Regions from separate parts of the Streptomyces sp. NPDC057280 genome, predicted to be linked through region 4. Evidence: riboswitches for the same ligand, from Rfam matches in the RefSeq annotation. Region 4 holds a riboswitch; each other region holds the start of a gene.
What was found. Region 4 has a riboswitch for cobalamin ahead of ACFUO4_RS15025 (CbtB-domain containing protein). Riboswitches for the same ligand answer to the same signal wherever they lie in the genome.

Region 1 (5,397 bases), 650 kb from region 4:
TCGCCGCGTGTGCGGCGGCGGTGGGGTACGGGATCTATCTGATCGTGGCCTGACCGACCGACACCTTTACCGCGCCCCCGGACCTCACCGTCCGGGGGCGCGGTTCTGTGTTGACGCCCACCGATCGGCCACCGTTGCTAGGGTCTGCGTCACATCGGAAGGTACCGAAAAGACATGTGTCATACTGAGTACTGCTCAACTGACATACGCTCATACGAATAGCGCCCAAAGAACTGGCGTCTGTTCGCCCGCTGTCGCTTCGATGGCTTCCGAACTCACTCACGCATCGAGCAGTACGGAAGAGGGAACATCATGGCCAGGGAAGTCGATCCGAGCCTCAACAGGCGCAGGCTCCGCATCGAGCTACGCCGAGCCCGTGAAGCAACCGGGATGACTCAGCTCGAAGCCGCTCAGGCCCTGGAGTGGTCACTTTCCAAAATCATCCGGATCGAGGCGGGGACGGTCAGCGTCTCAGTCACCGACCTGCGCGCACTCCTCCAGCAGTACGAGGTCGTGGATGAAGTACTGATCGCCGATCTGGAAGAGGCGGCTCGCGGCTCCAAGGGACAGTCCTGGTGGGCGGAGTACCGGGACATGATCAGCTCGCAGTTCGCTCAGTACCTGGGGTACGAGAGCTCTGCAATCACGATCCAGGCGTTCAACCCCGTCGTCTTTCCCGCTCTTCTGCAGAACGAGGACTATGCCGAGGCACTGCTCAAGGGCCGCACCGGCGAGGCACAGGCCCGCCGGGCCGTCGAACTCAGGACCGCCCGCCAGGAGCGCGTCTTCGACGACGAGGAGGGGCCGCGCGCCCATTTCGTCGTCGACGAGTCGGTCTTCCGCCGGCACGTCGGCGGCCCTTCGGTCATGCGCCGCCAATTGGAGCACGTCAAGACACTCGCCCAGCACCCCCGGGTGAACCTGCAACTCCTCCCCTTCACGGCGGGTTCCTTCTTCGGCTCGACAGCCCCCTTCGTACTGCTCACCTTCAAGGACGACGACGATCTGCTCTACATCGAGGGAAGTACCGGAAGCGTGACGAGCCGTGACGACATCGAACTCATCGCGCGCTACCAGGAGAGCTTCGCGGAAATCAGCGGCGCCGCGTACGAGGGCGACCAGGTCATCGAACTGATCGACGAGATCAGCACAGGCATGCGTACCAGCTGAACCCGGGCGGGTACGGCACCGGGCGGCGTCAAGGAGGGCCTATGTGGGTCTTCGACAGGTTACACGAGGGGTGGCGCCGGCTTGTGTCCACGCACGTCCCTCAAACAGCCGTAGAGCCAGGCCCGGCCGCTGAGCCGGAGGAGGGCGAGCCGCCCACCGACGATGTCGCACTGCGATCCGCAGCGATGCGCGACCCGGACTGGACGGACAACCTCGGGCGCATCGAGAAACAGCGAGCGGAGCAGGAGATGCGGAGGGAGCGCGCGACCGCGGACCAGCAGATCAGGCAGCGCACCGCGGCCTGGCTGCTGGGCTCGGGGACCGGGCTGCTGTTCCTGATCGCCGGTGTTCCGGTCACCAAGGCCGTTCAGGGCCAGCCTGTCACGTCCCTGGGCGTCTGGACCCTGCTCCTGCTCCTCGTGCTGGCCGCATGCGTGGTGGTCGGTGTCTTCCTCCTGATAGCCCGTCTGCTCATGGACGGCTCCGAGGCATCCGAGGACCGGGACCGCGGCCGGGAGGTCAGCGACGCCGCTGCTTCGTCAGATCCGCCGAGGCTTCCCGGTCAGCGGGCCGCTCCGGCCCGCTCCCCCGCCCCCGAGGGCGGCGCGCCGGATTCCGAGGCCGGACGGTGAACGGCGCCCCGCCCCACCACAGTCCGGCCGCCGCGGCCAGCACCAACGTCACGCCCGCCCAGACGACCGCTCGCGCATCGCGCCCCGGAACCAGCAGCGCGATCGCGGCCCCGCCTGCCACCGCGAGCACTCCGGATCCCACGCAGACCACGACCGCCACGGCGATCTCAAGTCTCGTCGTGCCGCTCGTGGTCCGCCGGATCCGTGGTGACGAGACATCCCTCGTCCGCCCGCCGCGCATCTGCCCACCCCTCCCGTCACGCAGGACGGACCGTCACCGGCCGTCCCGCTCCGGGGACACAAGCCGCCCCAGGAAGGTCCCCCAGGCATTACGACCGAAGGTCAGCCCGGGCCCCTGGCGCCACTTCGAATCACGGACTCGTACGGTTTCCTCGTCCACCGCCAGCTCCAGGCAGTCCTCGCTGGGAACGGTGGAGTAGCTGCTCTTGTGCCATCGCAGCTGCGCCTGCTCATGCAGCTGTGCCTGCCGCTCGGACGGATGCCCGTCGATCACGCCGACCTCCCCCTACCGAGTGTCAGCACCTCGACGCGACCCGTCTCTCGCAGCAGCGTATCGCTCCGCCCTGGGGCCGCGAAGGTAGCTCGTGGTCACCGACCCGAAACAGCCGGTTCTGCCCTGTTCGTTCGTACTGCCCGCCGGTTCCCTGTGCGACTCTCTCAGGTCTCTTTCCCCTTCGGGACGGCGTGGACGCGTCATGGCCGCCGCCATCCCGCTCTGTGGGCCTCAGCACACTCTCCCTTCGCAGGTCAACAGCGAGTTGACGGCTCTTCCGGGCCCGTGGTGGACTGCCGGGGCCAAGTACGGCGGCCAGGGAGGAAGTCCGGTGTGAATCCGGCGCGGTCCCGCCACTGTCACCGGGGTAGGTAGCCCCGGGAGCCAGGAACTCCCACCGCCGGTCTCGTCGAACCAGGGCGTGGACACCCTGAGTGAGGACATGTCGCCATGCTCGCCTGCCGTTTGAGGTACAGCACCCGGACAGCCACGAGGTCGCTGCCCGACCCCACGGCCGGCTGAGCCGATGCGTGCCGATCGCGTCTTCGCGTACGGCGCCGCCGCCGGGCTCGTCGGGGATCTGCTGCTCGGTGATCCGCGCCGGGGGCATCCGGTCGCCGCGTTCGGGCGGGCCGCCGGTGCCGTGGAGCGGGTGCTGTGGCGGGACCACCGGGGATGGGGCGTGCTGCACACCGCCGTGTGTGCCGGGGGTGCCGTGGCGCTGGGTGCCGTGGCCGAGAGAGTCGTACGTCCTTCCCGTACCGCTTCCGTCGTACTGACCGGCGCCGCCACCTGGGCCGTCGTCGGGGGGACCTCGCTCGCGCGGGAGGCGCGGGGTGTCGGGCGGGCCCTGGAGGCGGGTGATGTCGAGGGCGCTCGCGCCCGGCTGCCGCATCTGTGCGGGCGCGATCCGCAGGCCCTCGACGCCGACGGGATCGCCCGGGCCGTCGTCGAGTCCGTCGCCGAGAACACCTCCGATGCCGTGGTCGGTGCGCTGGTGTGGGGGGCGCTCGCCGGCGTGCCGGGGCTGCTCGGGTTCCGGGCCGTCAACACCCTCGACGCCATGGTCGGGCACAAGTCCGAGCGGTACCGGCGGTACGGCTGGGCCTCCGCCCGGCTCGACGACCTCGCCGGATGGCCGGGGGCACGGCTCACCGCCGTACTCACGACGGTGAGCGGTGGTGATCCGCGGGGTGCGCTGCGCGCCTGGCGGGCGGATGCCGGCAAGCACCCGAGTCCCAACGCCGGGCCCGTCGAGGCCTCGTTCGCGGGGGCGCTCGGGGTGCGGCTCGGGGGGACCCTGTCGTACGGCGGGCGGGTCGAGCACCGGCCCGTCCTCAACCGGGCCGGGCGGGCCGTGGACACACAGGACATCGAGCGCGCCGTACGGCTGTCCCGGCGCGTCGGGCTGCTCGCGCTCGGCGTCTCGGTCGCCGCGCGGGCTCTGCGGAAAGGGCGTGCCTCATGAGCGGGGGCGGGCTGCTCGTCGCCGGGACCACCTCCGACGCCGGCAAGAGTGTCGTCACCGCCGGGATCTGCCGGTGGCTGGTGCGGCAGGGGGTCAAGGTCGCGCCGTTCAAGGCGCAGAACATGTCCCTCAATTCGTTCGTGACGCGGGAGGGCGCGGAGATCGGGCGGGCGCAGGCCATGCAGGCCCAGGCCTGTCGGGTCGAGCCGACCGCGCTGATGAATCCCGTGCTGCTCAAGCCCGGTGGGGAGCAGAGCAGCCAGGTCGTGCTGATGGGCAAGCCCGTCGGTGAGATGAGCGCGCGCGGGTATCACGGCGGGCGGCAGCAGAAGCTGCTCGGTACCGTGCTCGACTGTCTCGCCGAACTGCGGGGCACGTATGACGCGGTGATCTGTGAAGGGGCCGGGAGTCCCGCCGAGATCAATCTGCGGCGGACCGACATCGTCAACATGGGCATCGCCCGCAACGCCGGGCTTCCGGTGCTCGTCGTCGGGGACATCGACCGTGGTGGCGTCTTCGCCTCCTTCTTCGGGACCGTCGCGCTGCTGTCCGAAGAGGATCAGAAGCTGGTCGCCGGGTTCCTCGTCAACAAGTTCCGGGGGGACGTCTCCCTTCTCGAACCCGGCCTCGACATGCTCCACGGGCTCACCGGGCGGCACACCTACGGCGTCCTGCCCTTCCGGCACGGCCTCGGCATCGATGAGGAAGACGGTCTGCGGGTCTCCCTCAGAGGGACCGTCCGGGAGTCGAACACCGCCCCGCCCGTCGGGGAGGACGTGCTGCGGGTCGCCGTGTGCGCGATTCCGCTCATGTCCAACTTCACCGACGTCGACGCCCTCGCCGCCGAACCCGGTGTCGTGGTGCGGTTCGTGGACCGGCCCGAGGAGCTGGCCGACGCCGACCTCGTCGTCATCCCGGGGACCCGGGGGACCGTGCGTGCGCTGGAGTGGCTGCAGGAGCGAGGGCTCGCGGACGCCCTCCAGCGCAGGGTCGCCGAAGGGCGTCCCGTCCTCGGCATCTGCGGTGGCTTCCAGGTCCTCGGCGAGCACATCGAGGACGAGGTCGAGAGCCGACGGGGGCAGGTCGAGGGCCTCGGGGTGCTGCCCGTAAGGGTTCGGTTCGCCCCCGAGAAGACCCTCACCCGGCCGGAGGGGGAGGCACTCGGGGAACGGGTCACGGGGTACGAGATCCATCACGGGGTCGCCGACATCCACGGAGGGACCCCCTTCCTCGACGGCTGCCGGGTCGGCCAGACCTGGGGCACCCACTGGCACGGCTCGCTGGAGTCGGACGGCTTCCGGCGGGCCTTCCTCCGCGAGGTGGCCGCCGCCACGGGCCGCCGGTTCGTGCCGGCGCCCGACACCTCGTTCGCCGCGCTGCGCGAGGAGCAGCTCGACCGGCTCGGCGACCTCATCGAACAGCACGCGGACACCGACGCGCTCTGGCGGCTCATCGAGTCGGGCGCGCCGCAAGGACTGCCTTTCATTCCACCGGGAGCGCCCGCATGAGCACTGTGTTGTTGTTGTCGACCGCCGACACGGACCTGTTGGCGGCCCGGGCCGCCTCGGGTGCGGACTACCGGATCGGCAACCCGACCCGCGTGGACATGGCCG
Region 2 (5,397 bases), on a different contig from region 4:
GTGGACCGCTTCCTCGAAGAGCTGCCTGGAGAGATACAGGCGCGCCTCGGGGGAGTTGATGTGCTTGTAGAGCGTCAGCACCAGGTTGTTCGCCACGATCGAGTCACCCGTCGCGAAGAACGCGACCAGCCGGCCGATCAGGTGCTGCTCCTCCGGGGACAGCTTCGCCAGGTCGGCGACGTCCGAGTGGAGGTCGACCTCCTCGACGGTCCAGGTGTTCTTGATCGCGTCCCGGTAGCGCTCGTAGAAGTCCGGGTAGCGCATGGGGCGGAGGGTCAGCTCGAAGCCCGGGTCGAGAAGGTTCTTGGCTTCGCTGGTCATTACTGGCAGGCCTCGCAGGACTCGGGGTTCTCAAGGGAGCAGGCGACGGCCTCGGGGTCGGCGGCCTGCTGTACGGGGACGGTGGCTTGTGCCGCGCGGGCGATCCTCGTCGCCGGGCGCGAGCGCAGGTAGTACGTCGTCTTCAGGCCCTGCTTCCAGGCGTACGCGTACATCGAGGAGAGCTTGCCGATGGTCGGCGTCTCCAGGAACAGGTTCAGCGACTGCGACTGGTCCAGGAACGGGGTACGGGCGGCGGCCATGTCGATCAGGCCGCGCTGCGGGATCTCCCACGCCGTGCGGTACAGGTCGCGGACGTCCTGCGGCACCCAGGTGAAGCCCTGCACCGAGCCGTTGGACTCGCGCAGCGCCTCCCGGGTCTGCGCGTCCCACACGCCGAGCTGCTTCAGCTCGGCCACCAGGTAGGAGTTGACCTGGAGGAACTCGCCGGACAGCGTCTCGCGCTTGAAGAGGTTGGAGACCTGCGGCTCGATGCACTCGTACACGCCCGCGATCGAGGCGATGGTGGCGGTGGGCGCGATGGCGAGGAGCAGGGAGTTGCGCAGGCCCGTGGTGGCCATCCGCGCGCGCAGCGCCGCCCAGCGCTCCGGCCAGGTGAGCTCCACGTCGTAGTGGTCGGGGTGCAGGACGCCCTGGGCGGTACGGGTCTTCTCCCACGCCGGGAGCGGACCGTTGCGCTCGGCGAGGTCGGTGGAGGCCTCGTACGCGGCGAGCATGATGCGCTCGGCGATCCGCGTGGAGAGGGCCTTGGCCTCCGGCGAGTCGAAGGGCAGCCGCAGCTTGAAGAAGACGTCCTGGAGCCCCATCGCGCCGAGGCCCACGGGACGCCATTTGGCGTTGGACCGGCCCGCCTGCTCGGTCGGGTAGAAGTTGATGTCCACCACGCGGTCGAGGAAGGTCACGGCGGTGCGGACGGTGGCGTCGAGGCGGTCCCAGTCCAGGTCGCCGGTCGCCGCGTCGACGAACGCGCCCAGGTTCACCGAACCCAGGTTGCAGACCGCCGTCTCGCCGTCGTCCGTGACCTCCAGGATCTCCGTGCAGAGGTTGGAGGAGTGGACGACATGGCCGGGCAGCGCCGTCTGGTTGGCGGTGCGGTTGGCGGCGTCCTTGAAGGTCATCCAGCCGTTGCCGGTCTGCGCGAGGGTACGCATCATGCGGCCGTACAGGTCACGGGCCGGGATCGTCTTCTTGGCGAGGCCGGCCGCCTCGGCCTTGCGGTACGCGGCGTCGAACTCCTCGCCCCACAGGTCCACCAGCTCGGGCACGTCGGCCGGGGAGAACAGCGACCACTCGGCGTCGGCGTTCACGCGGCGCATGAACTCGTCCGGGATCCAGTGCGCGAGGTTCAGGTTGTGCGTACGCCGGGCGTCCTCACCGGTGTTGTCGCGCAGCTCCAGGAACTCCTCGATGTCGGAGTGCCAGGTCTCCAGGTAGACGGCCGCGGCGCCCTTGCGCCGGCCGCCCTGGTTCACCGCGGCCACCGAGGCGTCCAGCGTCTTCAGGAACGGCACGATGCCGTTGGAGTGCCCGTTGGTGCCGCGGATCAGCGAACCGCGGCTGCGGATGCGGGAGTACGACAGGCCGATGCCGCCGGCGTGCTTGGAGAGGCGGGCGACCTGGTGGTAGCGGTCGTAGATGGAGTCCAGCTCGTCCAGCGGGGAGTCGAGGAGATAGCAGGACGACATCTGGGGGTGCCGGGTGCCGGAGTTGAACAGCGTGGGGGAGGACGGCAGGTAGTCGAGGCGGCTCATGAGCCCGTAGAGCGCGGCGACTTCGTCCAGGGCACGGGTCGTGTCGTCCTCGGCGAGGCCCGCCGCCACGCGCAGCATGAAGTGCTGGGGCGTCTCGATGACCTGGCGGGTGATCGGGTGCCGGAGGAGATAGCGGCTGTGGAGCGTACGCAGACCGAAGTAGCCGAAGCGGTCGTCGGCGGCCGGGTCGATCAGCGCGTCGAGCCGTGCGGCGTGCACCCGTACGAACTCCGCCGTGCGATCGGCTACCAGGCCCTCGCGGTGGCCGACCTCGACGGACTCGGTGAAGGACGTGACGCCCTGGGAGGCGGCCTCGGCGGCGATGCTGATGGTCAGCAGCCGGGCGGCCAGCCGGGAGTAGGCGGGGTCCTCGGAGATGAGTCCGGCGGCGGCCTCCGTCGCCAGCTCGCGCAGCTCCGCCTCGTCGGCCTTCGCGGACCGGCCGCGCAGCGCGGCGGCGGCGACCCGTCCGGGGTCGGCGTCGGGCAGGTCGGCGGTCAGCTCGGTCAGGGTCCGCAACAGGGCGGTACCGGGACCGTCGTTCTCCGCCTGGACCGCTGAAGCCGGATCGGCTGGCGCGATGGTCACGTGGGGGCTCTCCCTCGCTCGGCAGGGGCCTGGTGGAGGGCAGCAGGCAGCACGAGCGCACGGGGCGTCGCGTCCACCGGCCCACTCCGCGAGGCCCGGACGTCATGGCACCCGGGCCACGGCGGCCTGGGCACGCTGTCGGCAGGTCCTCGGACTGACTCCCGTACACACACAAGGCATGCACAAGTACACCGTTGCGGGACAGTTCCGGATTCGCACCGGATTCCCCTGCGGCGACAGCGAGCATGAGCATACATCTTGTGCCGGGTTCGAGTGGCACCCCTAGATGTTGTGTCGCGGCGACTTCAGAGCGTCAACTCATAGGTGAGAAGCGTGAACTCCTCGCCCGGGATCGGCTGCCAGTCGCGGTGGGGGGCGCGGACGAAGCCGAGGCGTTCGTAGATGCGGTGGGCCGCGCGCATGACGGGCTGGGTCGACAGGACCATGCCGCTGTCCCCGGCGGCCCTGGCGCGGTCGACGCAGGCCTGTACGAGGGCTTGTCCGGCGCCTCTGCCGCGGGCCTCCGGGGCCACGGCCAGCATGCGGATCTCCGATTCGCCGGGACGGGAGAGTTCGGCCATGGCGCCGCCGGTCGAGGGGACGTAGGTGACGGTGCCGAGGAGGACGCCGTCCTGGACGGCGACGAGGACCTCGGCTGCGGCCGCCCGTTTGCCGACGTCTCTCAGTTCACCGAGGTACCAGTCGCTCTCACCGAAGGCGAGGAGGCCGTCCTGGATGTAGGCCTGGGCGGTGATCTCGCCGAGTTCGTCGTATTCGGTGGGGTTCGCTGCCCGGATCTGTATGTCCATGCAGGTGAGTGTGCACGAAAGCGGGCCGCCGTTGCTCTTGATGTCGGCGGCCCGCTGCGGAGTTCGTCGTGGTTGCTCGCGCAGTTCCCCGCGCCCCTAGGGCGTCAGTGCGAGGCTCCTGCGGTCGCGGGCGGAAGTTCCACCTGGACACCGGGGTCTCCGGCGTCCGCCGTGTAGTCCTCCGGCCTGGTTTCGTCCACGCCCTCCGGGGCCTTCAGAGCCCTCAGGACGAACGTCAGGACCACCGTGACCACCACGTTCAGCACGAACGCCGTCAGGCCGATGTAGCCGATCTCGCCGATGCCGGGGATCTCCTTCGCGGAGCCGCCGAAGTGCTTCTGCGTCGGCGAGGCCACGCCGTACGCGGCGACCGTGCCGTAGATCATGCCGACCGCCCAGCCGGCGAGCAGCGCCCAGCGGTGGAACCAGCGGGTGAACAGGCCGCCGACCAGGGCCGGGAAGGTCTGGAGGATCCAGATGCCGCCCAGGAGCTGGAAGTTGATGGCGACCGTCTTGTCCATGGTCAGGACGAAGACCAGCGCGCCGACCTTCACCAGCAGGGACACCAGCTTGGAGACCTTGGTCTCCTGCTCCGCGGTCGCGTCCGGCTTGATGAAGTCCTTGTAGATGTTGCGGGTGAACAGGTTCGCCGCCGCGATGGACATGATCGCCGCGGGGACCAGCGCGCCGATGCCGATCGCCGCGAAGGCCACACCCGCGAACCACGCCGGGAACATGTTCTCGAACAGCTGCGGGATCGCCAACTGGCCGTTGGTGACCTTGACTCCGGCCGCGATCGCCATGAAGCCCAGCAGCGCCAGCAGACCCAGCATCAGCGAATACAGCGGCAGGATCGTGGTGTTGCGGCGGATCACCTCACGGCTCCTGGAGGAGAGCGTCGCGGTGATCGAGTGCGGGTACATGAAGAGCGCGAGCGCGGAGCCCAACGCCAGCGTGGCGTACGTCCACTGGCCCGGCTCGCCCGGCACCAGCGCACCGCGCGGCGCGCCCGTCGCCGGGTTGGTCTGGCTGTACGCCTCGCCCGCCTTGGCGAAGATCTCGTCGAAGCCGCCCAGCTTGATCGGGATGTAGATGATCGCCACCGCGATGACGATGTAGATCAGCGTGTCCTTCACGAACGCGATCAGCGCGGGGGCGCGCAGGCCGGACGAGTAGGTGTACGCGGCCAGCACACCGAAGGCGATGAGGAGCGGCAGGTCCTTCACGAACCAGTTGGTGTCCTCGCCGCCGCCGACACCCATGACGTCCAGGACCGCCTGGATGCCGACGAGTTGGAGGGCGATGTACGGCATCGTCGCGAGGATGCCGGTGACGGCGACCGCGAGCGACAGGCCCTTGGAGCCGAAGCGGCCGCGCACGAAGTCGGAGGTCGTCACATAGCCGTGCTTGTGCGAGACCGACCAGAGGCGGGGCAGGAAGGTGAAGATCAGCGGGTAGACGAGGATCGTGTACGGCACGGCGAAGAAGCCGGCCGCGCCCGCCGCGTAGATGGCCGCGGGGACGGCGACGAAGGTGTACGCCGTGTAGAGGTCGCCGCCGAGCAGGAACCAGGTGACCCAGGTGCCGAACGACCGTCCGCCCAGGCCCCATTCGTCGAGGCTGTGCTCGTTCTCGGCCTTGCGCCAGCGCGCGGCGAGGAAGCCCATGACCGTGACGGCCAGGAAGAAGAAGATGAAGACGCCGAGCGCGACGCCGTTCACGCCGTCGTTCACTTGGTACCTCCAGGACGGGCGCGCTGGTCACGCTGCCACAGCTTGTACGCGGTCATCGTCAGCGCGGTGGAGATCAGCACCCACAGCATCTGGTACCAGTAGAAGAACGGGATGCCGATGAAGGCCGGGTCGACCTTCGCGTACGACCCCACCCACAGCATCGCCACGAAGGGCGCG
Region 3 (5,397 bases), on a different contig from region 4:
TGGCGCGGAGGATGTGTTTGGGCGGCAGTTGCCAGCGCAGACGTGCGGGAACACAGCGCAACAGGGTGCCCGTGACACGCAACTGGCGGGTGACGGTGGCCGGTCGCGGGGCCGGTCTGCCGTACAACTCGTGGGCGTACGGCGGCAGGGCGGCGTACGCCAGGTGTGCCACGCGCCGCCACAGCACCGCGCGCGCCGGGACGAGCAGGGGGTGCGTCGGCGGACGGAGCAGGAAGTCGTCCACGGCGCGCGCCTCGGGTCCGGCGGCGAGGTCGGGCCGCACCTTCTCGAAGTAGGCGGCCATCTCGGCCTGGTTCGCCGGTACGGCGTCGGGGTCGAGGCCCACCAGGCGGGCACTGACCCGGTGTTCGGCGATGTAGCGGTCGGCGAGTTCGTCGGTGAGGCGGAATCCGGAGCGCCGGGCGACGTGCAGGTAGGAGTCGATCTCCGCACAGTGCACCCACAGCAGCAGCTCGGGTTCGTCGACGCCGTACGTCTCGCCGGTGTCGGGGTCGGTCGCGGACAGCATGCGGTGGATCTTCCGCACCCGGGCGCCGGCCCGTTCGGCGGCCTCCGTGGTGCCGTACGTCGTGGTCCCGACGAAGTTCGCGGTGCGCAGCAGCCGGCCCCAGGCGTCCTGCCGGAAGTCGGAGTTCTGCATGACCCCGCGCACGGCACGCGGATGAAGCGCCTGGAGATACAACGCACGGACACCGGCGACCCACATCATCGGGTCGCCGTGCATCTGCCAGGTGACCGAGTTCGGCGTGAACAGCCCCGGATCTGCCATACCCGCAGGCTAACGCCGCACCCTCGGCATCCCCAGACCGATCCACGAGATGATCTCCCGCTGGATCTCGTTGTTGCCGCCGCCGAAGGTGAAGATGACCGCGGAGCGGTAGCCGCGCTCCAGTTCGCCGTGGAGGACCGTGCCCGCGGAGCCTTCCTTCAGGGCGCCCGCCGCGGCGACCACTTCCATGAGCCAGGCGTAGGCCTCGCGGCGGGCCTCGGAGCCGTAGACCTTGACGGCGGAGGCGTCCTGGGGGGTGAGCGTGCCGTTCTGGACGGCGTTGACCATCTGCCAGTTGAGCAGCTTCATCGCGTCGAGCTTCACATGGGTCTGGGCGAGACGGCGGCGCACCCAGGGCAGGTCGACGACGCGGCGGCCGTCGGCGAGCTTGGTCTCCATGGCCCAGCGCTGGACGTCGTGCAGGGCGCGGATCGCCATGGTGCCGTGGGCGGCGAGGGTGACGCGCTCGTGGTTGAGCTGGTTGGTGATCAGCCGCCAGCCCTGGTTCTCCTCGCCGACCCGGCGCGAGACGGGGACGCGGATGTCCTCGTAGTAGCTGGCGGTGGTGTCATGGCCGGCGAGGGTGTTGATGACGGTGCAGGAGTAGCCGGGCTCGGTGGTCGGGACCAGGAGCATGGTGATGCCCTTGTGCGGCGGCGCGGCCGGGTCGGTGCGGGTCGCGAGCCACACCCAGTCCGCCGTGTCGCCGTTGGTGGTCCAGATCTTCTGGCCGTTGACGACGTACTCGTCTCCGTCTCGCACCGCGCGCGTCTTCAAGGACGCCAGGTCCGTACCGGCGTCGGGCTCGCTGTAGCCGATCGCGAAGTCGATCTCGCCGGAGAGGATCTTCGGGAGGAAGTAGGCCTTCTGCTCGTCGGTGCCGTACCGCATGATCGTCGGGCCGACCGTGTTCAGGGCCATCAGCGGCAGCGGGACGCCGGCCTGGGCGGCCTCGTCGAAGAAGATGAACTGTTCCATCGCGGTGAGTCCGCGGCCGCCGTACTCCTTGGGCCAGCCCACGCCCAGCCAGCGGTCGGCGCCCAGCTTCCGGATGATCTCGCGGTAGAAGCGCTTCTGCTCACGCCGGTCGCCGTGCCGGGCGTTCGCGTCGTCCGGCACCAACGCGGCGAAGTACGCGCGCAGTTCGGTGCGCAGCCGCTGCTGCTCGGGTGTGTATGCGAGATGCACGGCGCCTCCAGGCTCCCCGGGACCGGTCCTGACGGCGCACACGGTAGAACGTGTTCCAGAAATAGGGAATGGCAAGGCCGCACCGAGGCATACGAAAGGGCCCCCGCGATGCGAGGGCCCGTTCGGTGGTGAACTGCTCAGTGGGCGACGGGAGCCGGCCGGGTGTCCGCGCCCGCCGACCGCTCGGCCGGCTTCGGTGCGAGCTGCCGCTCCGCCAGCAGCCCGAAGACCAGCCCGAAGGCGGTCCACAGGGTCACCTGCACGGCGAGCGCGGCGAGCCGGTACTGCCACAACAGGGCGGCCGGGAAGTGCTCCGGCACCTCGTTGAACGACGGCAGGAACGCGTACGCCAGCCCGACGACGAGGACGAAGAACGCGCCCGCGGCGAGGGTGGCGTTCCAGTTGCCCAGCCGGGGTGCGAGCCGCTTGCCCAGGATGACCGTGCCCACCGTCAGCAGCACGCTGAGGACGATCATCAGGAAGAACAGCGCGGTCCGCTGGTCGAGCGTGTCGGGGTCACCGACGGCCGGCGGGTTGGCGGGGTACTTGAGGAACGGCACGACGTACACCGCGACCAGCCCGGCGACCGCCAGGAGCAGCGCGCTCGCGCGCGGCCCGAAGCGGCCGATCCGGCCGAGCGCGAAGCAGTACGCCAGCGCCGCGATGCCCCCGAAGGCGACCCCGTAGACGAGGACGCCGGTGGACAGGCCCGCGGTGGACTGGAGCGTACGGCTGAACAGTTCCTCGCCGCCGTGCTCGTGCGCGTGGGCCTCCTCGAAGGCGATGGCCTGGTCGACGCGCGGCTCCCCGAGGAAGTACGCGACGACGAGCGCGGCCAGTCCCGCGACGAGGCCCGCGAGCATGCCGCGGACCAGGAGGTTTCTGACAGTTGCGGAGTTCATGCGCGGATACGCTTCCTCGCCGCTGTCAGTGGCACGGGAAGCCGAGCAGGTGGCGGGCGTCATGCACCCACTCGTGGACCCCCTCGCCGGACAGCAGGGAGGTGGCGCCCTGTTCGGCGCCGACGAAGTAGAGCAGGACCAGCATCAGGACGCCGAAGAAGACCGCCCAGGGGGCGATGGCGCCGATCGGCAGCTTGGCGGGTACGGCGGTGGAACTGGTTGTCGGCTGAGCGACGGTCTGCGCCATGGCAGGACCTCCTGGGGGAACTCGCGTCCCGTCTCGGTGGTGCACAGGACGACGGGGCGGGTCTGACTCACCCGGCCCGCACCCTTTGAGGCGCGTGCCCGGCATACAGTGGCGCGACCGTGCCGGAATCCCACCGGCTTCCACCGAACCGTCGTCGATATCGACGAGAAGGTACCGCGTGGGAGGGATGGGGCCAAGAGCGCATGGTCCGGCCACAAGCGCCCCTGGAGCGCTGTGCGCATGTCAAATAGGCGGTACAGAAAGGGTGTTGAGCGGGGGAATGGGCGGATGACGAGCCGAGTGATGTTGATCTCACCCGCGATCAGCGAGGCCCTGCGGGAGGCCCGCTTCGATGACGGCTGGCCGTTGGACGCCTCCGGCCTGCGCGGCGCGAAGGCCGCCGCGGGCACGCTCCCGACGGCACACCGGGTCTGTTCCTCCCCCACCGTGCGCTGCCGTGAGACGGCCGGCGCGCTCGGTCTCGACGCCCTGGACGCACCGGAGTTGGCCGCCCTCGACACAGGGCGCTGGCGCGGGTCGACGCTGGCCGAGGTGGGTGCCGCGGAGCCGGAGGCGCTGACGCGCTGGCTGTCCGACCCCGAAGCGACGCCGCACGGCGGGGAGTCGGTGGCCGCGCTGTGCGCACGGGTCGGGGCATGGCTGGACGCACTGGCCGCGGAGACGGGGTGGACGATCGCCGTGGCCGAACCCGAGATCGTCCGCGCGGCGCTCGTCCACGCGCTGGGGGTGCCGGGGCCGGCCTTCTGGCGCACGGACGTACCACCGCTCACCGCCGTCGAACTCAGCGGGCGAGCGGGGCGCTGGAACGTCCGGATGGGGCGGCCCCTCTGAAGCTCCTTCTGAAGTCCTTCTGAGCCGCTTCAGAAGCCCTTCTGAGGCCCTTCAGAAGCCCCTCGGAAACTCCTCTGAAGCTTCTTCTGAGGCACTCCGAGGGAAACGCCCGCCTCAGTTCAGCGTGGCCATGAAGTCCGTGCATGCCTGGGCGCACTCCCGGCAGGCCTTCGCCGCGTCCTCCGCTCCCGGCTCGCCGTCGAAGGCGTGGGCGGATTCCAGGCAGACCGTCCGGCACCACTCCAGCTGGACGCGGATACCGCCCTCGTCCAGCCGGTTCTGCTCGGACAGCACCCGGCACGTGGCGTCGCACACCTCCGCGCACATGATGCCCTTGCGTCGTACGAGTTCCTGTTGCTCGGTCCCGTCCGGATCCACGAGGCTGGCACGCACCGCGCATGCCCGGGCGCACTCGGTGCACGCCTGCGCACACGCGAAGCGGTCCTCCAGGAACCGGATGAGCTCCTGTTGGGGTGTCATCGCTGTCACACCGCGCGGGTAGCCGCCGCATTTCGCGTCAAACCCCTGTGCCGCAGGTTTCCGCCGGTCACGGCCGTCGGGTTCGCAGGGGCCGCCGGTCACGGTGTCGGGTTCACACCGGACGGCGGGGGTACTCGCGGGATCATGACTAGCGCATGGATGGAGATGGCCGCGGGTCGCGGCGCCCTGGGCGTCGGGCTGATCGTGGCGGGTCTGGTCGTCGTCGCCCTGCTGCTGGGCGCCTTCTGGATGGGCGCGCGCGTCCGTCGCCGGGAGCTCCCGCCGCCGCGCCCCGAGGAGCAGCCGCGGCTGCCGGAGGGCGGGCCCGTCCGCGAGGTGGCGGAGAACAGGGAGCCCGACGAGGTGCCGAGAAGCGACCACCGCCTCACCCCGCACGAGATGCCCGCCTTCGGCAACAGCAGCACCCGGACCGGGCCCGAGAAGTCCCGCCGCCGGTGGACCGACGGCAAGAGCGGATCGTTCGGCGGCGGGTGACCGGGCGGTCGTCGATCCGCGGCCCGCGGGCCCGTACAGAGCGGCACCGGGGCCGGTGCTCGGCCCGCGGGCCCGTACAGCACGGCGCCGGGGTCGGTGCTCGGCCCGCGGGCCCGTGCAGAGCACAGCACCGAGGGAAGTGAGTTCCATGGCCGACGGCGGTCGCGGCGCCCTGCCGCTGCCCGACTACGACCACCTGCCCATCGGCGGTCTGGAGAGCCGCGTGCGGTCACTGGCCCCGGAGGAGGTGGAGACGCTGCTCTCCTACGAGCGCACCCACGCCGACCGGCTCCCGGTGACCGAGGTGCTGACCGCGCGCCTGGAGCAGCTTGACGCCGGCGCCGAGCCGACGTCCGGCGACCCCCAGGCGCTGCGCCCCGAGGCGCGCGCGGGACGCCACGGCTCCCCCGTGTCACCGACGACGTCGCCGGAACCGCACAGCC
Region 4 (5,397 bases):
CTACATCCGCACCCACGACGTCGCCGCCCTCCGTGACGCGCTCACCGTGTTCGAGGCACTGGAGGCGGCCAAGGAAGACCGCTGGTGACGCCGTCCTGAGGGCTACGGCGCCGCCGGTTCCGGCCGCTACTGCGGTCCCGCGTAGGAGGCGAGGGGGCGAAACCGTCTGTCCCCGCCTGAGCGCCCTCCAGCGCACCGGCCACCGCGGTGTGCCCTTCTCCTTCCTACGGGTCGACCGGGCCGGGAACATCTCCAAGCGGCAGTCCGCGACCGAATTTCACTTCTCCCGGCTAGGCGGCACGTACCCGCTGTGGACGGTGTACAAGGCGTTCTCCGCACCTGGGCGGATCCTCACCCAAGTCGCTGAAATGCCTGACGGCAAGCGGTACTTCTGGATCGCGCGCACCATCACCCGCGGCGGCTTCGGCCACCACGCCCCGCGCGCCGAGTTCGCCGTCGCCCTCGGCTGCGAACTGCGCCACGCCCACCGCCTCGTCTACGCCGAGGGCATCGCCCTGAATGATCCTCGCGCGGCCACCCCGATCGGTCTAGGCTGCCGGATCTGCGAGCGCCGCGACTGCGCGCAGCGGGCCCGTCCTCCGGCCAGCGGGCGGCTCGCCCTCGACCCCGACCGGCGTACGTACGTCCCCTACCCGGTGGAAGCCCGCACCCCCTGACCCAGGCAGCAGGAGCAGCCCCGTGACCAGCCGCGTCACCCTCATCACCCCCGCGACAAATCCGTCCCTTCGCCAGGCCCGCTTCGACGACGGCGCCACATCCCTGGACAACACCGGCGCCCTGCACGCCCGCGCGGCAGCCGGCTCGCTGCCCTCAGCCGCCCGCCTGGTCACCTCGCCCAGCGCGCGCTGCCGCGAGACCGCCGCCGCACTCGGCCTCGCCGTGAAGGCATCCGGTGCCGGACCGGCCGGCCTGGACGCGGGCCGCTGGCGGGGCCGCGCCCTCGACGAGGTCGGCCGGGCCGAGCCGGAGGCGCTCGGCGAGTGGCTCGCCGACCCGTCCTCCGCACCTCACGGGGGAGAGTCGGTCAAGGAGCTGTGCGAGCGTGTGGCCCGTTGGCTGGACGCCGTGGCGCAGTCGGACGGCCGCACCCTCGCCGTGGTGGAGCCCGATGTCGTACGGGCCGCCGTGGTGCACGTGCTCGGCGCGCCGCTGGCGTCCTTCTGGCGTGCGGACGTTCTCCCGCTGACGGCGACCGAGCTCAGCGGACGGGCCGGGCGCTGGAACGTGCGCCTGGGGCACCCCCTGCGCCCACAGGAATCTTGAAGCGCGGCCGGTTCAGGCGGCCGGGTCCCGGTGCCGGCGCAGCAGTGCGGCGATCGCGCACCGCAGACAGGCAGCGTCGGTGTCCGGGGCGGTGGCACGACACGGCGCCGGGCGCTCTGAAGGGGATGCTCCGGCAGAAGCGCCGCAGTCGTCTTCCGGTATCCCGACGAGTGTCTCCAGGTCGCGTAGCAGTTGCTCGGTCCGCTTGGCCTGTGAGGCGAGCACCCGCACACGGGCGCTCTGCCCGCCGATCTGGCGGCGGCTCGCGATCAGCTGCTCGTACTCCTCGACGGTCAGGGCGACGGCCTCGTGGCCGCCCAGGGTGATGTGGCGGGGCTGGGGTCGTCTGGCCACTCGGCTCCTCCGCTGCTCGCCTTCGCCGCCGCTGTCTAATCGGCCGGATGGGTCGGATCGATGGGTCATGTCCTTGGTCCAGGTCCATCGGGTGTCCGGAGAACGCGAGAGGGCCCCCGGATGGTTCCGCGGGCCCTCTCACATGGTCGGATCATGGTCAGCTGGGAGCGGCCACTGCCGAGGCCGGGGCGGCCGGGGCGGGCTTAGGGTTCAGCAGGCGTTCGGCCAGTTCACCGAAGCCGAGTCCGAACGCCGTCCACAGGGTGGTCTGGATGGCGAGCGCGGAGAGCCGGAACCGCCACAGCACGGTGGCCGGGAAGTCCGAGGGCACCTCGTTGATGACGGGCAGGAAGGCGTACGCCAGCCCGATCACGAGCGCGAAGGCGGCGATCGCCGTCACGGTCGCCCACCAGGTGCCCAAGGTCGGCTGGAGCCGCTTGCCCAGGATGGTGGCGGCGATCGCGAGGAGGACGCTGAGCAGCATCATCAGGAAGTACAGGGTGGTCCGCTTGCCGATGGTGTCGGGGTTTCCGACGGCGGGCGGGTTGGCCGGGTACTTCAGGAACGGCACGACGTAGACGGCGAGGAGCGCACAGCCGGACAGCAGCAGCGCGGTCGCGCGGGGGCTGAAGCGGCCGACGCGGCCGAGGGCGAAGCAGTAGGCGAGGGCGGCGATGCCGCCGAAGGCGACCCCGTAGATGAGGACGCCGGTGGCCAGGCCGGCGGTGGACTGCAGAGAGCGGGAGACGATCTCCATCTCATGCTCGTGGGAGTGGGCTTCCTCGAAAGCGATCGCCTTGTCGACGTTGGGCTCACCCAGGAGGTAGGCGACGACGAGGGCGAGCACACCGGCCGCGAGACCGGCGAGCATGCCGCGCACGAGGAGGTTTCTTACCGTTGCGGAGTTCATGAGGGTGTCGGTGTCCCTTGCGTCAGTGGCAGGGGAAGCCGAGGAGGTGGCGGGCGTCGTGGACCCACTCGTGGACGTCCTCGCCGGAGACGACGGAGGTGGCGCCCTGCTCGGCGCCGACGAAGTACAGCAGGACCAGCATCAGGATGCCGAAGAAGACCGCCCACGGGACGATCGCGCCGATCGGCAGCTTGGCGGGGAGAGCGGGGGTGGTGGCGGTCGGCGGTGCGACATGCTGCGCCATGGCAGGGCCTCCTCTGGGAGTTCGCGTCCCATCTCGGTGGTGCACATGACGACGGCTACGGGTCTGACTCGCCGCCCCGCGCTGGCGGGGTGGCACACAGTGGCGCGACCGTGCCGGTTTCCCACCGGCTTCCGTTCTGCCGTCGTCGATATCGCAGTGACGGTACCGCGTGTCGCGGACATGGCCAATACCGCGCGACCTGGCGTGATCCATCTCGCCTCCGGAAGGTCAGACCGCGGCGACCGGCTCGGGCTGTCCGGGCACGGGCTTGACCGCGGCCCGGACGGCCGGATCGAGTAGCCGTTCGGCCAACGGTCCGAAGACCAGGGAAAAACTCGCCCACAACAGGGCCTGGGCGGCGACCGAGTAAAGGCGGAAGGAGACAGGGCGTCCGCCGGGAAGCCCGGGTAGACGATGGTGCCCTTGGAGTCGGTCAGGGGCAGCGGGGTCTCCGTCGCGTGGTGCCCGTACTGATAGTAAATCCGGTGCTCGCCCCGGCCTGGTGTTGTCGTGACTGGTCAGCGGCGTTCCGTTGCGTCCGTTCGGGGTGGCGCGAAGGTGACCGGGGCGCGGAAGCGGGCGCGGCGGGCGGCGCGGCGGAAGGTGGTGAGGACCGCTGGGCCGGCCAGCAGGACGCAGACGAAGTTGGTGACCGCGCGGCCGGTGTCCCAGCCCAGGGAGGTGGCGAGGTCGAAGGCGAGGTAGCGGTGCCACTGCTCGGTGAAGGGCAGGCCGGGCAGGTAGGCGATGGAGCTGTTCGGGTCGAGGGAGAAGGGCCAGAAGGAGAGGTTGAGGAGGAAGCCGAAGAGGTAGCCGGAGAGGGAGCCGTAGGCGGCGAGCATCAGGATCTCGCGGCGGCCGGTGGCGCGGGGAAGGAACCCGGCGAGCATGCCGACGAACGCGCAGCCGAACATCTGGTACGGCATCCAGGGGCCGACCCCGCCGGTGATCAGCGCGGAGGCGAAGAGCGAGGTGCAGCCGAGGGTGAAGCCGAAGCCGGGGCCGTAGACGCGTCCGGCGAGGACGAGGATGAAGAAGACGGTCTCGATGCCGGCGGTTCCGGCGCCGAGAGGGCGCAGGGCGGCGTTGACGGCGGACAGGACGCCCAGCATGGCGAGCGCCTTGGAGTCGATGCCGCCCTCGGCGATCTCCGAGAGGACCACGCACAGGACGAGGACCAGCAGGACGCCGAAGATGAGCGGGGGCGCGTAGTTGGAGCCGAACGTTCCCGGGGCGACCACGAACGGCCAGAAGAACGCGACCAGGCCCAGGAAGGCGGCCAGGGTCATGACCACGCCGGCGCGCGGCCCCAGCCGGACGGCTGCCGCAGCCGTCATGACCGCGCCGCCTTGACCTGGTCGACCGTCAGGTACGGCAGTGGGGCGAGGATCTTCGCGGTCTGCGGTGCGAACACGGGTGAGGCGACGATGACCTCGGTGGTCGGTCCGTCGGCGACGACGTCCCCTTCTGCCATGACGACGACACGGTCGGCGGCGCGGGCGGCGAACTCGACGTCGTGGGTGGAGATGACCACCGCACGCCCCTCCGCGGCCAGGGTGTCGACCACTGCGATCAGCTCGGTCTTGGCGCGGTAGTCCAGGCCGCGGGTCGGCTCGTCCAGGAGGACGATCCGCGGCGCGGCCGAGAGCTGGATCGCCAGGACGAGGGCGAGCTTCTGCCCCTCCGACAGATCGCGGGGGTGGGTGGCGTCGTCGATACCGGGCGCGAGCCGGTCCAGGACGGCGCGGGCCCGCACCTCGGTGCCGGACTCGGTGTCGGCCTGGTCGAGTTCCGCTTTGACGCTCTCCAGGTAGAGCAGGTCCGCCGGAGTCTGCGGGACCAGGCCGACGAGCCGGCGGGCCTGCGCGGCGGGCACGGTGTGCGGATCGGCGTCATTTCCCGGTCCGGTCACTTTCACGCTGCCTGCGCGGCGCGGGCCGGAGCCCTGCAGAGCCCACAGCAAGGAGGACTTGCCGGAGCCGTTGCGGCCCATGAGCGCCGTCACCTCACCGGCGTGCAGGTCGAGGTCCACCTCCCGGACGGCTGTCACACCCTGGTAGGTGACGGTGACACCGCGCGCGGCCAGCAGCCGGGGCCGCCGCTCCGTCGGCTGCGGGCGGACCGGGGCCGGGAGGTGGTCGGCGAGGGCAATGCGCAGGGGTGCGGCGGCGCGGCGGGCGTCGCGAATGGACAGCGGGAGCGGGGACCAGCCGGCCGCCCGGCCCAACTCCACGATCGGCGGTGCGATGTCGGACGTCCGCAGGATGTCGGCGGGCGCCCCGATGCGGGCTTGGCCGTCGCCGGGGAGATGGATGACGCGGTCGGCGTACTGGACGACCCGTTCGAGGCGGTGTTCGGCCATGAGGACGGTGACGCCGAGGTCGTGGACGAGGCGGGTGACGGCGGCGAGGATCTCTTCGGCGGCGGTCGGGTCGAGGGCGGAGGTGGGTTCGTCGAGGACCAGGACGCGGGGGTGGGCGGTGAGGACGGAGCCGATGGCGACCCGCTGCTGCTGGCCGCCGGAGAGTTCGTGCAGGGCACGGTGGCGCAGGTCGGCAAGCCCGAGGAGGTCCAGGGTCTCCTCGACACGCTTGCGCATGGTCGC

Region 1: it holds a riboswitch for cobalamin, as region 4 does, so the genes downstream of both, ACFUO4_RS17990 (cobalamin biosynthesis protein) here and ACFUO4_RS15025 (CbtB-domain containing protein) in region 4, are expected to answer to the same signal.
Region 2: it holds a riboswitch for cobalamin, as region 4 does, so the genes downstream of both, ACFUO4_RS22875 (ribonucleoside-diphosphate reductase subunit alpha) here and ACFUO4_RS15025 (CbtB-domain containing protein) in region 4, are expected to answer to the same signal.
Region 3: it holds a riboswitch for cobalamin, as region 4 does, so the genes downstream of both, ACFUO4_RS26735 (CbtB-domain containing protein) here and ACFUO4_RS15025 (CbtB-domain containing protein) in region 4, are expected to answer to the same signal.

What each region holds. Positions count from the first base shown of each region.
Region 1 covers NZ_JBHUYR010000002.1:1,637,885-1,643,281, reverse strand. The annotation lists gene ACFUO4_RS18010 (hypothetical protein) at 1-53, shown strand, start outside; gene ACFUO4_RS18005 (helix-turn-helix domain-containing protein) at 313-1,170, shown strand; gene ACFUO4_RS18000 (hypothetical protein) at 1,356-1,802, shown strand; gene ACFUO4_RS17995 (DUF397 domain-containing protein) at 2,077-2,316, opposite strand; cobalamin riboswitch at 2,589-2,730, shown strand; gene ACFUO4_RS17990 (cobalamin biosynthesis protein) at 2,843-3,784, shown strand; gene ACFUO4_RS17985 (cobyric acid synthase) at 3,781-5,292, shown strand; gene cobN (cobaltochelatase subunit CobN) at 5,289-5,397, shown strand, end outside.
Region 2 covers NZ_JBHUYR010000003.1:932,304-937,700, forward strand. The annotation lists gene ACFUO4_RS22870 (ribonucleotide-diphosphate reductase subunit beta) at 1-321, opposite strand, end outside; gene ACFUO4_RS22875 (ribonucleoside-diphosphate reductase subunit alpha) at 321-2,678, opposite strand; cobalamin riboswitch at 2,801-2,961, opposite strand; gene ACFUO4_RS22880 (GNAT family N-acetyltransferase) at 2,984-3,487, opposite strand; gene mctP (monocarboxylate uptake permease MctP) at 3,592-5,220, opposite strand; gene ACFUO4_RS22890 (DUF3311 domain-containing protein) at 5,217-5,397, opposite strand, start outside.
Region 3 covers NZ_JBHUYR010000004.1:631,520-636,916, reverse strand. The annotation lists gene ACFUO4_RS26750 (oxygenase MpaB family protein) at 1-790, opposite strand, end outside; gene ACFUO4_RS26745 (acyl-CoA dehydrogenase family protein) at 800-1,978, opposite strand; gene ACFUO4_RS26740 (CbtA family protein) at 2,116-2,880, opposite strand; gene ACFUO4_RS26735 (CbtB-domain containing protein) at 2,906-3,127, opposite strand; cobalamin riboswitch at 3,165-3,321, opposite strand; gene ACFUO4_RS26730 (histidine phosphatase family protein) at 3,416-3,979, shown strand; gene ACFUO4_RS26725 (ferredoxin) at 4,094-4,459, opposite strand; gene ACFUO4_RS26720 (DUF6479 family protein) at 4,604-4,954, shown strand; gene ACFUO4_RS26715 (hypothetical protein) at 5,103-5,397, shown strand, end outside.
Region 4 covers NZ_JBHUYR010000002.1:990,212-995,608, reverse strand. The annotation lists gene folP (dihydropteroate synthase) at 1-88, shown strand, start outside; partial or broken gene ACFUO4_RS15045 (short-chain fatty acyl-CoA regulator family protein) at 153-677, shown strand; gene ACFUO4_RS15040 (histidine phosphatase family protein) at 700-1,284, shown strand; gene ACFUO4_RS15035 (hypothetical protein) at 1,297-1,638, opposite strand; gene ACFUO4_RS15030 (CbtA family protein) at 1,796-2,548, opposite strand; gene ACFUO4_RS15025 (CbtB-domain containing protein) at 2,571-2,792, opposite strand; cobalamin riboswitch at 2,828-2,977, opposite strand; gene ACFUO4_RS15020 (ECF transporter S component) at 3,311-4,129, opposite strand; gene ACFUO4_RS15015 (ABC transporter ATP-binding protein) at 4,126-5,397, opposite strand, start outside.